2 regions of the Oceanobacillus sp. NCCP-135 genome follow, and region 2 is predicted to be linked to the other one. Evidence: a T-box and tRNA genes for the amino acid it is inferred to sense, from the RefSeq annotation. Region 2 holds a T-box; the other holds one or more tRNA genes.
The links. A T-box is a leader RNA that pairs with one kind of tRNA and senses whether it is charged. The one in region 2 lies ahead of ileS (isoleucine--tRNA ligase), so its partner is inferred to be a tRNA-Ile.

Region 1 (7,726 bases), on a different contig from region 2:
GACATAATCTCATACTCCTTTGGAATAGATACTCTGGTTAATATATGCAGGACAAATTAAATATGGAACAGTACCATTTAATATTTACCAGAAATTAACATAATTATATAAGTGATTAATCCATAAACTATAACCGCACCTCAATTAGAAGAAAGGGAGGTCTTGTTTATGGATGAATTTCAAAAGTATAAAAATAATGAAACAGAGAAACCACCAAATCATGGAGAACGAAAAAAAAACCAAGATTTTGTTGGTATTGAGCCAGATAGCTCTAGGAATGAGGAGTTTGCTGCCGAGTTAACGGCAGATGATTATGATGAAGTAGTAAACCATCAAGACAGAGATGTTAATAGCACGTTTGGCTGGATTGGTTTAGCTTTATCGATTGTTTCATTTTTCATGATGCCAATCATCCTTGGAGCAGCAGGGATTATCCTTGGTTTTGTTTCCAGAAGTCGTGGTGCGGATACCTTAGGTAATATCGCTATTGCTGCAGGGGCAATCTCTATTATCATTACACTGTTTATATTACCGTTTGTTTAGAATGTGGGAGGCTGTCATTTCAGCCTCTTCTTTTTATTTCAAGTTATAAACAGGAAAATAATAGAAGGTGTCAGGCTTGAGGTTAAGTGGATCTTTTATTTGCGGATTTGCTGTTTTAAAATCAGATAAAATTTGGTTCATATCCAGTAGATGTACATTATCTTGATTTATTTTTTCAACAATAGAAAGAACTGTTTCTCCTGGTTCGACTTTTAATTGGAGAACAGAAAATTTTATTTCATTATTATTATTATTATTTATATCATTATGATTTTCGGATGTCAAATCTTGATATATACTTAGAATAAATAGAAGGATCAAAGTATAAAGAAATATTCTTTTTACGAAATTCATATTATTCACTCCTTTTTTAAATGAAACAATTTATACTAGTAATACGTACATTAAGTAAGTGGGAAGGAGAAAATGAGATGGATATATTTAATAACGACTGGATAGGGTTTGTGGTCACCGGATTTGCTACATTATTTTTAATTGGAGAAGTCCTGGTTAATGCGCGCGGGGTCTTTGGATTATTAGGGATTGGATTTATAACAGTATACTTTGGTGTTTATGTTGGAACAGGCTCTTTTATTCTTATGCTTATTATCTATTTTGTGGGATTATTACTTATTATCATTGATGGAAAAATAATAAATGATGGCACCCTTGCTACACTGGGAACAGCAGCAATGTTAACAGCAGTTGCACTGGCAGCCCCGAATTTAACTGCAGGAATGTATGCTGTGATTGGTGTTTTACTTGGAGGAGCAGCTTCTTTCTTTTTCTTAAAGGTATTTAAAAGAAGAGATATGTGGTCAAAAATAACATTAAAAGACCAACTAACAAAAGAAGCGGGCTATAATTCAATGAATCAGGAATATGAAAAGTTAATTAATCAGGAAGCAGTAACTTTAAACGATTTAAGGCCTGTTGGTACCATTAGAATCAATAATAAAGATTATAGCGCTGTCTCCAATGGACAATGGATTGCTAAAAATAGTACTGTTCGAATTACTGAAGTGGACGGAACCAAAATTCTTGTTGAAAAAATAACAAAATAAAATTGAAAAGATAATTCTCTGCCGAACTTAAAAAGAAGTTCAAGAGGATTATCTTTTTTTATTTATAAGAATGAGTTTTGGACATATAGGGTAGTTAATAATAGAGAGTATAGTTAGCTATGTAAATTTTATGTAAATTATCTCTAAAATCCTTTACAAATGATTAATAATCATTTAATAATGGTAAAGGTATGTGACACGTTTCAACATGAATGAAGGGATGGTAGTAGCATTGGATATCGATATACAGACACTTCTTTTTGAGTTTATCGGCGGTCTGGGTATTTTCCTGTTAGGAATAAAATATATGGGAGAAGGACTTCAGAAATCAGCTGGTGACCGTTTACGTGACATTCTTGATAAATTTACCAGTAATCCCTTTTTAGGTGTTTTGGCTGGGATAATCGTTACGATTTTATTACAAACAAGTACTGGTACAACTGTATTGACAATTGGTCTTGTTAATGCGGGGTTTATGACACTCAGACAAGCTATCGGAGTTATTATGGGTGCAAATATTGGTACAACTGTTACAGCATTTATAATAGGTATAGATATTGGAGCATATGCACTACCTATCGTTGCTCTCGGATGTTTCTTGTTATTTTTCTTTAAAAATCCAAAAGTTAATAATATTGGACAAACTGTATTTGGATTTGGTGCATTATTTTTTGGATTGGAATTAATGGGTGGAGGATTGAAACCACTACGCAGCTTGGAAGCTTTTCAGGACTTAACAATTGAGATGAGTTCAAACCCATTACTTGGAGTGGTGATAGGTACAGTATTTACGGTAATTGTACAGAGCTCGAGTGCTACAATTGGTATCTTGCAGACATTATTTGCAGAAGGAACAGTAGAATTAAAAGCTGCACTTCCAGTACTATTTGGTGATAATATTGGCACAACGATAACAGCTATTTTAGCATCTCTAGGTGCAAGCGTAGCAGCTAAAAGAGCAGCTCTTACTCATGTTGTATTTAACATTGTAGGTACGACTTTTATTATACTATTACTGATACCATTTACACATTATGTTCTATACCTACAAAGTCAGTTAAATTTAAATCCGGAAATGACTATTGCTTTTGCGCACGGTAGCTTCAACGTTGTGAATACGATTATACAATTTCCATTCATTGGTGCCCTAGCATGGTTGGTTACAAAACTAATTCCTGGTAAGGATGTTATCGTAGAATATAAACCACAGCATTTAGATCCAATATTCATTCAGCAATCCTCTACCTTGGCTTTGGACCAGGCAAAAGCGGAAGTTATTAGAATGGGTGATTATGCAACACAGGGGCTTGAAGAGACAAATCTTTATTTAACCACACATAATCAAAAGCATTCTGAAATGGCAATGCAAATTGAAGGTGCCTTAAATAACCTTGATCGTGAAATAACGGAATACCTTATCAATGTATCTGCAGGTTCACTATCGGAATTAGAGAGTGCCAAGCATACAGAATTAATGGATACTGTACGCGACATCGAACGTATTGGAGATCATTTTGAAAATATTATTGAACTTAATGATTATAAAATTTCTAATAAAGTTCATTTGACTGAACAAGCACAGCAAGATCTTAATGATATGTTTGAATTAACTATTTTAACGGTTAAGCAAGCTATAAAAGCTCTGGAGAATACGGATAGGGAAGAAGCGCTTGCCGTCGTACAAAAAGAAGATCAAATCGATAAAATGGAACGTACTTATCGCAAAAAACATATTATCCGCATGAACGAAGGTCTTTGCAGTGGTTCTGCAGGTATAGTATTTGTTGATATTATTAGTAACCTTGAACGGATAGGAGATCATGCTGTAAATATTGCTGAAGAAGTTTTAGGTGAATAAATAAACAAAGAGAAGGGGTCTTCTCCCTTCTCTTTGTTTATTATTTTACATGTTTATACAAATTTTTAATAAAAGTATTGAAATCTAATTTTTAAAATGCTATTATATATATTGTCGCTTTAAGACCTTACATATCACATGTTTTGAAACGAAAAAAAGATATTGACAGATCTTGTCGAACATGGTAAATTATATTTCGTCGCTGTTATTTTAAATGAAAATAAAACATGATAGATCATTCTAATTTAAATAATAGATATTTGTAGATTATTCCACAGTAGCTCAGTGGTAGAGCTATCGGCTGTTAACCGATCGGTCGTAGGTTCGAATCCTACCTGTGGAGCCAATATGGCGGTGTAGCTCAGCTGGCGAGAGCGTACGGTTCATACCCGTGAGGTCGGGGGTTCGATCCCCTCCGCCGCTACCAAAAAATAATATTACGGCGGTCGTGGCGAAGTGGTTAACGCACCGGATTGTGGCTCCGGCATACGTGGGTTCGATCCCCACCGGTCGCCCCATAAAGCTAAATAAAATGAAGGACCCTTAGCTCAGTTGGTTAGAGCTATCGGCTCATAACCGATCGGTCGCAGGTTCGAATCCTGCAGGGTCCACCATAAATAATCATTAAACTTCTCGGAGGTATACCCAAGTCCGGCTGAAGGGATCGGTCTTGAAAACCGACAGGCGGGTCAAACCGCGCGGGGGTTCGAATCCCTCTACCTCCTCCATACATATACAGAAGTCAGAATCAAAATTGGGTTTGGCAAACTCAGTCAGCTGGAAGAGCCACAAATTTTCTCGATTAACATTCATGTGCAGGCTTGCGAGGATTGTATCACCACTGAATAAACTTGCAACACGACGAGCACAAAACATCTTTGAATTAACATCGAAGTTATTTAAGATGCGAGAACAGAATTTAATACTAATTTAAGGCTCGGTAGCTCAGTCGGTAGAGCAAGGGACTGAAAATCCCTGTGTCGGCGGTTCGATTCCGTCCCGAGCCACCACTATTTACTAATAACAAGCGGTTAGCTTGTTTTTTTTATATTCTGCTTAGAAAGTAGCTTTCTTTAAAAAGTAAGAATGGAATAATACGTATATCGTATTATTTAGCTTTTGTATAAGTGCATATGATTTGCAAGCGGGGTAAAGCTCTGCTAACCTTATATTTAAAGGGTGAATATTCAGGTCCCTTTTAATAATAATATTATTAGAGGAGGAATTTTAGTTATGGCAAAATTTGAATTACCAGAATTACCATATGCATACGATGCGCTAGAACCAACAATCGATAAAGAAACGATGAACATTCACCATACGAAGCATCATAACACGTATGTTACTAAATTGAATGGTGCTTTGGAAGGACATGCAGATCTTCAAGTAAAATCGATTGAAGATTTAATCAGTAATTTAGATGCAGTTCCAGAAAGCGCTCGTACAGCAGTACGTAACAATGGTGGTGGACATGCTAACCACAGTCTTTTTTGGAAAGTAATGTCACCAAATGGTGGTGGAGAACCATCCGGGGAATTAGCTGATAAAATTAATGCGAAATTTGGTAGCTTTGAAAAATTTAAAGAAGAATTTCAAAATGCAGCAGCAGCTCGTTTTGGATCCGGTTGGGCATGGCTTGTATCCAACAATGGCGAGCTTGAGGTAACAAGCACACCAAACCAGGACAGCCCATTAATGGAAGGTAAATCACCCATTCTTGGTCTTGACGTTTGGGAGCATGCTTATTACCTGAAATATCAAAATAAACGTCCTGATTACGCTTCAGCATTCTGGAACGTAGTAAACTGGGATGAAGTTACAAAAAACTATAATGCAGCAAAATAAAATCGATCATAACACACACTGATAAAATTCAGTGTGTGTTTTTTCATGCCGCATTTTTGTATATCTGATACTCAAATGTTCACACTATAAATGACACAAAAGGAGTATTTGTATATGAGAAAAAGTTTGCGGTATTTTCATGAACAGATAGATGTTAGTCGGGATTTATTATTTTTATTAGTAATCGGAGGTCTCTATTCATTAGGGATTTTTTTATCTAATACATTTGTAAATATTTATTTATGGAAGCAGTCCGGTGACTATATTACAATTGCGATGTACAATTTGGCAGTATGCTTATTTCAGCCAATTACCTTTATCATAGCAGGTAAACTTGCAAAAAAAATAGACCGGGTAATTGTGTTAAGACTAGGGGTAATTTTTTTATCTCTATTTTTTTTAAGTGTGTTAATTATTGGAGATAAATCATCTACTTATAATTTCATGTTGGGCAGTCTACTAGGTATTGGATACGGATTTTACTGGCTTGCATTTAATGTATTGACATTTGAGATTACTGAACCGGAAACAAGAGATTTCTTTAATGGGTTTTTAGGTGTATTGCAGTCGTTTGGCGGAATGATTGGTCCATTATTGGCTGGTATCTTAATAGCTAAAATGGAAGCAAATATAGGCTATACAACCATTTTTACGATATCTTTTATCTTGTTTATCAGCGCTGTTGTATTCAGTTTCTTTTTAAAACGACGGCAGGCAGAAGGGGATTTTTATTTTAAAAGAATACTTGAGGAAAGACAGCATAATAAAAACTGGGGCAGAATATTATATGCACATGTTTTTCAAGGTCTGAGAGAAGGAATATTTTTATTTGTAATATCTATATGGGTCTTTCTCGTAACTAAAAGCGAATTTGCTTTAGGCATGTTTAATGTATTTTTATCTGGACTTTCAATCGTCTTTTATTTTATAGCTACAAAATTTATTAAACCGCCATTAAGAAAAAAGGCTATATTGCTTGGGGGATTAATTCTCTTTTTCTCCATCTTTATCATTTTATTCAATATAAGTTACATGCTGCTGATGATCTATGCAGTTGTTATTGGGATTGCATATCCAATTATAAGTGTACCTTATGTTTCTATGACTTATGATGTCATTGGAAAAGCGTGGAAGGCAAAGGATATGCGTGTGGAATATATTGTGGTGCGGGAGTTGTTTGTTAATATAGGACGAGTAATTTCCATACTTGTTTTTCTATTAGCAGTTTCTGTCGTTAATCCAGAAAAAATAATTCCTGTTTTATTAGTTGTATTTGGTTCTGGTCATCTATTCATTTACTTTTGTATAAGAAATGTTCATCTTGGAACCCAGCCGAAAAAAGAAGTTTTGATCAAAGAACAGATACCAGATGAAAAAAATAGGTAAACCCCTTAGAATCTTATTAAATACATGCTATAATAGTAATGATATAAAGAAAATGTATTCAATGGGGGAGAAAAGATGAAAAAAAAGAAACAAAAAAAAGCACAGCTTCCCTTCCGCTTAAATATTTTATTTTTTGTTGTATTTTTATTATTTTCTGTTCTAATTCTTCAGTTGGGGGTTGTACAGATTTTAAATGGGGAAGACTTTCAAAAAGAAATTGACCGGACAATTCAGGATACAACTAAGATCCCTGTTCCAAGAGGAAAAATATATGATCGAAATCATAATGTCATTGTCGATAATAAACCATTATATTCGATTACGTATACACCAGCAAAAGGAACTCAGGCAAAAGATAGATTGGATGTAGCTAAAGATTTAGCTAAGTATATTTCCATGGATAGCGAAGAGTACTTAGACGGTATAACTGATCGAAACAGAAGAGAGTACTGGTATCTGGAAAATAAAGAGGAAGCAGTTGATAGATTATCCGATGAAGCAAAAGAAAAACTGGATAATGCGAAAGAGTATGATGAAACATTAAAGCTAATAACGGATGAGGAAATTGAAAATTTTTCAAAAGAGGAATTAGAAATAATAGCAATTAAAAAGGAATTGGACAAAGCATACTCACTAACACCACAGATTGTAAAAAATAAAGATGTAACATCACAAGAGTATGCAAGGGTTGCTGAACATCTTGATGAATTGCCTGGTATTAATGCAACTACAGATTGGGATAGGGAACATCCATATGGAGATACTTTCAAAAACCTGCTCGGTTCCATATCGACACAAGAAGAGGGGATTCCTGCCGAAAAGCTAGAATATTACTTAACAAGGGGATATAGTCGGAATGATCGGGTTGGGAAAAGCGGTTTAGAAGACCAATATGAAGAAGTATTACGAGGAAGAAAAGAGCAAATTCAATATACTACTGATAAAAGTGGGAAAGTGATCGATGCAAAAACGGTCGTACAAGGTCAACGCGGGAAAGATTTAGTTCTGACACTTGATATGGAATTCCAAA
Region 2 (7,726 bases):
ATCATTGGAAATACGTACATCTGCCTGATAGTCAACAGACGATACCCATAATCGTAAAATGTCTGCACCCAATTGCTTTTGCACCTTAGCAGGAACCATAACATTCCCCAGAGATTTACTCATTTTACGACCATTACCATCTAATACAAAGCCATGACTGATAATATTTTTATATGGTGCTTTACCTGTTACAGCAACAGCGGTAGATAAAGATGAATTAAACCAACCTCGATATTGGTCACTACCTTCCAGATAGAGATCTGCCGGGCGCTTATGATCCTCTCTTCCGAGTAATACTGCTTCATGTGATGAACCTGAATCAAACCAAACATCCATAATATCCGTTTCTTTTGTGAATTTTCCATTTGGACTATGTTCACTAATAAAGCCTTCAGGTAAGAGATCTTTAGCTTCCAATTCAAACCAAATGTTTGAACCATGCTCACTGAATAATTTAGATACATGTTCAATTGTCTCGTCGGTAATGATAGGTGTATTATCTTCACCATAAAAAACAGGAATCGGTACACCCCATGCACGTTGACGTGAAATACACCAATCTTCACGATCACGAACCATATTATAAAGTCGGGTTTCCCCCCATGATGGATGCCAATTAATACGCTTGATTTCATTTAAAATATCTTGGCGGAAATCCTTAATGGATGCAAACCATTGGGATGTCGCTCGGAATATCGTTGGCTTTTTCGTACGCCAATCATGAGGATAAGAGTGTGTTATAAATGTAAGTTTTAACAATGCTCCGACTTCTTCCAATTTCGCAGTGATTGCTTTGTTTGCTTCATCATAAAATAAGCCTTCAAATCCAGGAGCTTCATTCGTGAAATAACCTTTATCATCTACCGGGGAAAATGCGTCAATACCATAAGACCTAGCAACAATAAAATCATCTTCCCCATGACCAGGAGCTGTATGAACACATCCTGTCCCTGCATCTGTAGTTACATGTTCTCCAAGGATTATTAATGAATCACGATCATAAAACGGATGTTTCGTAATAATTTTTTCTGCTTCTTGACCTTTAAAGGTTTTTACAACTTGTGGGTTCTCCCATGCTAATTCTTCTGTAATAAACTCAAGTAATGCATTTGCTATTATATATCTTTCATCATTGACTTCAACGACAACATATTTTAAATCTGGATGCAAACTAATTGCCAAGTTAGCCGGAATTGTCCATGGAGTTGTTGTCCAAATAATAAATTTTTCTCCACCCTCAAGCAATCCTTTTCCGTCAGTAACTTTAAATGATACATAAATGGAAGGGGAACGTTTGTCTTGATATTCAATCTCAGCTTCTGCTAAAGCAGATTCAGATGAGGGTGACCAGTAAACAGGCTTTAAGCCTTTATAAATATACCCTTTTTTAGCCATCTCCCCAAACACCCGAATTTGCGCAGCTTCATAATCCTTCGTTAAAGTTATATATGGATTATCCCAATCCCCACGTACACCCAACTGTTTGAATTGTGTACGCTGACTATCGACTTGATCTAAAGCATATTCAGCACACAGTTTTCTAAATTCAGCAATGCTCATTTCCTTGCGCTTTACTTTTTTATTTTTTGTCAATGCTGTTTCGATCGGTAGTCCATGTGTATCCCATCCCGGAATATATGGTGCATGATAACCTGTCATAGATTTATAGCGAGTAATAAAGTCTTTGAGGATTTTATTAAGCGCATGCCCAATGTGCAAATCTCCATTCGCAAATGGAGGGCCATCATGCAAAATAAACAACGGTCTTCCTTTTGTTCTATTCTGAACCTTTTCATATAACTTTATTTCTTCCCAATGCTCTTGTCTTTTTGGCTCCTTATTAGGCAAATTTCCCCGCATCGGAAATTCTGTTTTTGGCATTAATAATGTATCCTTATAATCCATTTTAAGCTTCCTCCTTTTTAAATAGAAAAAGTCTTCTGCATCCCAAAAGGGACGAGAAGACTCGCGGTACCACCCTTATAAATTTAAAAAAATCATTTTAAATTCACTCGAAATTCGTAACGTGAATGAAACGTCCATTACTACTGAAATTCATAATGGATACTCCAGAGTGATTTTCTAAAAACAGTTCTGTATCAGGCTTTCACCATCCCTGACTCGCTAACCAGCTCATTGCTCTTATACTGTCTCTGTCAACGTATTTACAACATGTATTTAACTGTATATGTATGAATTATATGTAAAATTACAGATTACGTCAAGATCTATGATTTATTCTCAATAAGTTCACTTTCCTCGCCCAGCTCTTCATTGAATAAATCTTCCCAATCATCTGTACCAATCATATCCAGCTGTGCTTCTACAAGCATCTTCAAACGAGTGCGAAATACTTTTGCCTGTTTTTTTAATTCTTCTACATCCATGGAAATTCGGCGTGATTTACTTAATGCTTCATTTATGATTCGATCAGCATTTTTCTCTGCTTCTTTTATAATTAATTTGGATTCCTTTGTTGCATTACCTTTTAATTCTTCCGCAGTTTCCTGAGCAATAAGGATTGATTTATTTAAAGTTTCTTCAATGTTGGTAAAGTGACCCAGTTTTTCATCCAGTTGATTTACCTTTTCTTTTAATTCCTTCTTTTCTCTTATTACTATTTCATAATCTTTAATAACCTGATCTAAAAATTCATTTACTTCATCTTCATCATAACCGCGAAAACTTCGGGTAAACTCTTTATTATGAATATCTAATGGTGTTAATGGCACATCGGCCACCTCCTTAGGGGATAGTATAAGATTGCTTATCGTTTAGAAATACAAAGTTACATTAGATGTTTATATTCGACAAAAACCTATTAATTCCTGCAAGATACCTGAATAATTTATTTTAAAATCGCAGCAGTTATCTTCCATTTATCTTTTTTCGTGCGGCCATTTATTTTAACGAGCTTACTTCTGCCTTTTCCTTTGACCGATAATAAATCTTTCTCCTGAACTAAAAATTTGCCATCTTCTATTACCTTATAATTCACTTTTACAAGTAATTTACTGATATATTCAGCCGATTCTTTTCTGGAAATATGATAAATTTCTTTTAACACTACGTCTAACCTAAGTGAAGAGACAGTTTTATCCACTTCCAACCAGTTTGCTGTATTCTCTTTTTTCGTTGAAAGGGGTTTTTCCTCCAGTTTAATAGTAGCTTTATTTATTGAAGTTAAATTTGCTTTAACGTATGAAGCTATTTCATCGGCCATTATTATTTGGACTAATCCATCACGTACGAATATATCTCCTAGTTTCTTACGCTTAATACCGATAGATAAAAACGCACCCATCACATCTCGATGTTCCAAGGTGATAAACTTATCCTGATAAGTTGCCTGCATCAATGTCATCTGATGAGTTTCCTCCGTTACTTCTTCATAGAAAGGAGCAATAACCATGCGACATCTTTCAGCATGATTGCCGCCACCATTAGTATACAGATTCAATTCATCGTTCTCCTGTCCAATCAGCATTGCTATAATTTGCTGTTCTCTTGGATCAAGAAAGTCAGTTAGCTTATACTGATAGGTACGTTCCACCTGCTCTTTCCAAGCTAGAACTTGATCGATAAATGGTTGTTCTTCTTTTCTAAAATGTTGGTAAATATCCATCATGTCATTCCTTTAAAATGGGAGCATTTTAAACAATTCATTGAGACCGGATCTCGCTAAAATCAAAACGAAAATTGCAACAATCGGCGATAAATCAATCATTCCAAGTGGTGGAATAAACTTTCGAAATTGTTCTAAATAAGGCTCACAAATTTTAGCTAAAAAGAGACCAAATGAAGATTCACGGGCCCCAGGAAACCATGACATAAAAATATATACAATTATTGCATAGCTATATATTAGTAAGGCATTGTATAGTACTACATGTAAAAGATCCATTATTAACTACCATCCTTTTTGAAATTCATCTTCCTCGACAAATGCCTCGGATATTGTTCCAGAAACATCAACATTATCAGGTGCACATAGAAATGTTTCAGCACCCAATTTCTGAATATCGCCATTAACAGCATAAACAGTACCGCTAAGGAAATCAACAATTCTCTTTGCTTGATGATTATCTACCCGTTGCAAATTAATAACGACAGCTCTTCTATTTACTATATTATCTGCTATTTCCTGTGCTTCATTATATGTTCTTGGTTCACAAAGAACAACTTTAGATGTCGGCTGCTGCATCGTTGTTAAATTAACAACATTTTTATTTTTTTGTTCCGCGTTTATTTTGTTACCTGGTACTGTTTCCTCTTCAACATATTCATATTCATACTCGTCATCCATCGTAAAATAATTTTTGATTTTATTTTTAATACTCATTTTTTCACTCCTCGATAATATTATGATCCAACTAAACGTGAGCCTAATCGAATGTGAGTTGCTCCTTCTTCAATTGCTATTTCATAATCATTGCTCATCCCCATGGATAAGTATTCACAAGGAGCATGAGGTAGTTTTTTCTTCGTGATGGAATCTCTCAAATCAGCCAATTTTCTAAAAACCTCTCGTAAACGTTCATCATCTTCAATATGTGGTGCCATTGTCATTAAACCGACGATATGTACTTTTTCATATTTCGCTACTTCTTCTATAAAATCAAACACTTGATTATACTCGAGCCCATGCTTCGATTCTTCACCACTCACATTGACCTGTACAAAACAGTCAACTTCCGAAGCAGCACGTTTATCAATTTCTTTCGCAAGTGATATACGATCCAATGAATGAAGCGCATCAACTTTATTGATAACGTCTTTAACTTTTCGTGTTTGTAATGTTCCAATGAAATGCCATTTCACCTTATCTTCAAAGTGATTAAACTTTTCAAGGAATCCTTCCAAACGATTTTCGCCAAGGTTCTTAATCCCTGCATTAATTGTTTCTTCTGTTCGTTCTATTGTAACATATTTCGTTACACCAACCACTGTAATTTCATCTGGATTTCGCTGGCTTTTTTCACAAGCCTGTCCAATAGTTTTTCGAATTTGTTCAAGATTTGCTGCTACATCCATTATAACCATTACTCCTCCCTAGTATAATCATGTTGAAAAGCCCAGGAATCCTAACATCCTACCCGTTTTCCCATTGTCTCTTCGATGTGAAAAAAATAAATCTTTATCATTGAATGTGCAATAATTTGTTATATCTATATTATGACGTAATACACCACATTGTAAAAGGATTTCTACATTTAATTGCTTTAAATCTAATAAATAGCGATTATTCTCTTTAGGAATAACTGTCTTTGCTCTATCTTTAGAATCAATATATTTAATTATATTTTCACCAACTTCATAGAAAGGTTGTGAAATACTAGGTCCAATAACCACATTTAAATTAGTTTTATTTACCCCTAATGCTTGTAGCTCTCGAACCACTTTTTCAGTTATTCTGAAAATAGTACCCTTCCATCCAGCATGTGCAATACCAATATATTCGGTTTTAGGATCAAAAAAATATAATGGAACGCAGTCAGCAAAAAAAGCTGTACATAGGATTCCTTTATCATTCGTAATTAAACCATCTGTTCCTTTTATTGAACTTTTATACGTAATAGCTCCTTTTCCTCTATCATCAAGATTGATGTGCTTTACAGTTGTATCATGCACCTGTTCCCCAGATACCCAATTACTCAACGGAATATTTAATTCTCTTGCCAGTATTTCCCTGTTCGTAATTACATCCCGTTGATCATCCTGTACATGTAATCCTGTGTTGAATGTATTAAATGGGGGAGTACTCACACCCCCATTTCTAGTTGTAAATCCAGCTTTCAATTTAGGATTCATTTTCTGCCATTTTTCTATATGTAAAATGACCTCGTTACTTTGTGTAAATGGTTCACTCATTAAAGATACCTCCAAAAAGGATATTTGTACCATTTTATCATATTATGTTTTTATTATAAATTAGTGCCATTAGAGAATGCTTTTGAGTATAATGTTGGATTTTTAACCTCATTTACAAGAATTACATCAGATCCGATTCTTACAATTTGATCCCAGTGGATAATCAGCTCATCCGGTTTACCGAAAAATCCACCAGTTTTTTCTTTTAAAATAATTACAATTGCAATAATCTTGCCACTGTCTGTATCGATCTCTAAATCAGAAATATGTCCTAAACGCCTGCCGTCATCAATAATTATCACTTCTTTCACTTGTAATTCTGAAAGTTTGATCATTTTATTCACCCCACCTTACTTTAAATATATGCATGCCCCTAAGATATTTTCATAGAAATCAAAAAAACAAAAGGAAATGATTTATAGAAACCTTTTCCTTTTGTTTATATAAATTAATTTTATCTTGTTAACCTCTTAGGTACTGGGCAAGCCCGCTTTACTTTTCTCTGTCTAGTATTGCGTGGGCTAGCGACTACTGTCATATGCAATTGACTCTACGAGTACCAAAACCAGGCACTCTCCGGTCCCTTGCTTATGACCTTCGTCGCTGGGCAAGCCCGCTTTACTTTTCTCTTTATTCAAACATTTGCTTATTCATTTGGCTTATGGCGGCTTTTTCTAATCGGGATACTTGTGCTTGAGAAATACCGATTTCATCAGCTACTTCCATTTGTGTCTTCCCCTGGAAAAATCGTTTATTTAATATCATCTTTTCTCTTTCGTTAAGTTTATACATTCCTTCCTTCAATGAAAGTTTATCCAGCCAAGTTGAATCCTTATCTTTATCATCACTTATTTGATCCATCACATAAATTGGATCTCCACCATCATTATAAATTGGTTCAAATAATGATACTGGATCCTGAATGGCATCAAGTGCAAATACAATGTCAGAATGGGGAATTCCCATCTCTTCAGAAATCTCCATTGCTGTTGGTTCTTTAGAAGATTTATTAATGAGTTTTTCCCTTACTTGCAATGCTTTATATGCAATATCTCGCAAAGATCTCGATACTCTGATTGGATTATTATCCCTTAAGTATCGTCTAATTTCACCGATAATCATTGGAACAGCATAGGTGGAAAATCTAACATTATGTGCTAAATCAAAATTGTCAATTGATTTCATTAAACCGATGCAACCTACTTGGAATAGATCATCTACATATTCACCACGATTATTAAAACGTTGAATAACGCTTAAAACAAGCCGCAAATTTCCATTTACAAGCTCTTCTCGTGCAAATAAATCATCCTTCTGCTGCATTTTTATAAAAAGCTTTTTCATTTCCTCATTCTTTAAAACAGGTAGCTTCGATGTATCAACACCACATATTACAACTTTATGTCTAGTCATTTTGTTCAACCCTCCCAGTTGGCGATGCTGTTCATGGACAGTATCTCCGCATGAGAGGATTTTTATGCAAGCTTATCCTGCCTAAAAATTCACTAAATCACATTGATTCTTCTTCTATCAAGGCTAAACCATTTTATTAAATTCTTTTTTTAACCGTCTAATTATCTTTTTCTCTAATCGTGAAATATAAGATTGTGAAATACCTAACATATCAGCAACATCCTTTTGCGTTTTTTCCTCTTCCCCTATCAATCCAAAGCGTAGTTCCATAATTTGTTTTTCGCGATCACTCAATTGCGAAAGTGCACTTTTCAATAAACTTTTATCGACATTTGATTCTAGATTTTTTGTTATAATATCTTCTTCAGTACCTAGTACATCTGATAAAAGTAATTCATTTCCATCCCAATCAATATTTAAAGGTTCATCAAAAGAAATTTCC

Region 1: it has a tRNA-Ile gene. The T-box ahead of ileS (isoleucine--tRNA ligase) is inferred to sense a tRNA for this amino acid. The anticodon was not compared.

Annotation. Positions count from the first base shown of each region.
Region 1 is NZ_BAAKSZ010000008.1:104,163-111,888, forward strand. Features, by position in the region: gene AC6HVZ_RS07960 (DUF2624 family protein) at 1-5, opposite strand, end outside; gene AC6HVZ_RS07965 (hypothetical protein) at 169-543, shown strand; gene yqfZ (protein YqfZ) at 577-897, opposite strand; gene AC6HVZ_RS07975 (NfeD family protein) at 975-1,607, shown strand; gene AC6HVZ_RS07980 (Na/Pi cotransporter family protein) at 1,816-3,465, shown strand; tRNA gene AC6HVZ_RS07985 (tRNA-Asn) at 3,737-3,811, shown strand; tRNA gene AC6HVZ_RS07990 (tRNA-Met) at 3,816-3,892, shown strand; tRNA gene AC6HVZ_RS07995 (tRNA-His) at 3,908-3,983, shown strand; tRNA gene AC6HVZ_RS08000 (tRNA-Ile) at 4,003-4,079, shown strand; tRNA gene AC6HVZ_RS08005 (tRNA-Ser) at 4,101-4,193, shown strand; tRNA gene AC6HVZ_RS08010 (tRNA-Phe) at 4,400-4,475, shown strand; gene AC6HVZ_RS08015 (superoxide dismutase) at 4,699-5,310, shown strand; gene AC6HVZ_RS08020 (MFS transporter) at 5,425-6,696, shown strand; gene AC6HVZ_RS08025 (peptidoglycan D,D-transpeptidase FtsI family protein) at 6,772-7,726, shown strand, end outside.
Region 2 is NZ_BAAKSZ010000001.1:287,061-294,786, reverse strand. Features, by position in the region: gene ileS (isoleucine--tRNA ligase) at 1-1,905, opposite strand, end outside; T-box leader at 1,950-2,169, opposite strand; gene AC6HVZ_RS01380 (DivIVA domain-containing protein) at 2,229-2,732, opposite strand; gene AC6HVZ_RS01375 (YlmH family RNA-binding protein) at 2,849-3,625, opposite strand; gene AC6HVZ_RS01370 (YggT family protein) at 3,638-3,904, opposite strand; gene AC6HVZ_RS01365 (cell division protein SepF) at 3,911-4,342, opposite strand; gene AC6HVZ_RS01360 (YggS family pyridoxal phosphate-dependent enzyme) at 4,363-5,034, opposite strand; gene pgeF (peptidoglycan editing factor PgeF) at 5,062-5,871, opposite strand; gene AC6HVZ_RS01350 (YlmC/YmxH family sporulation protein) at 5,925-6,206, opposite strand; gene sigG (RNA polymerase sporulation sigma factor SigG) at 6,502-7,284, opposite strand; gene sigE (RNA polymerase sporulation sigma factor SigE) at 7,408-7,726, opposite strand, start outside.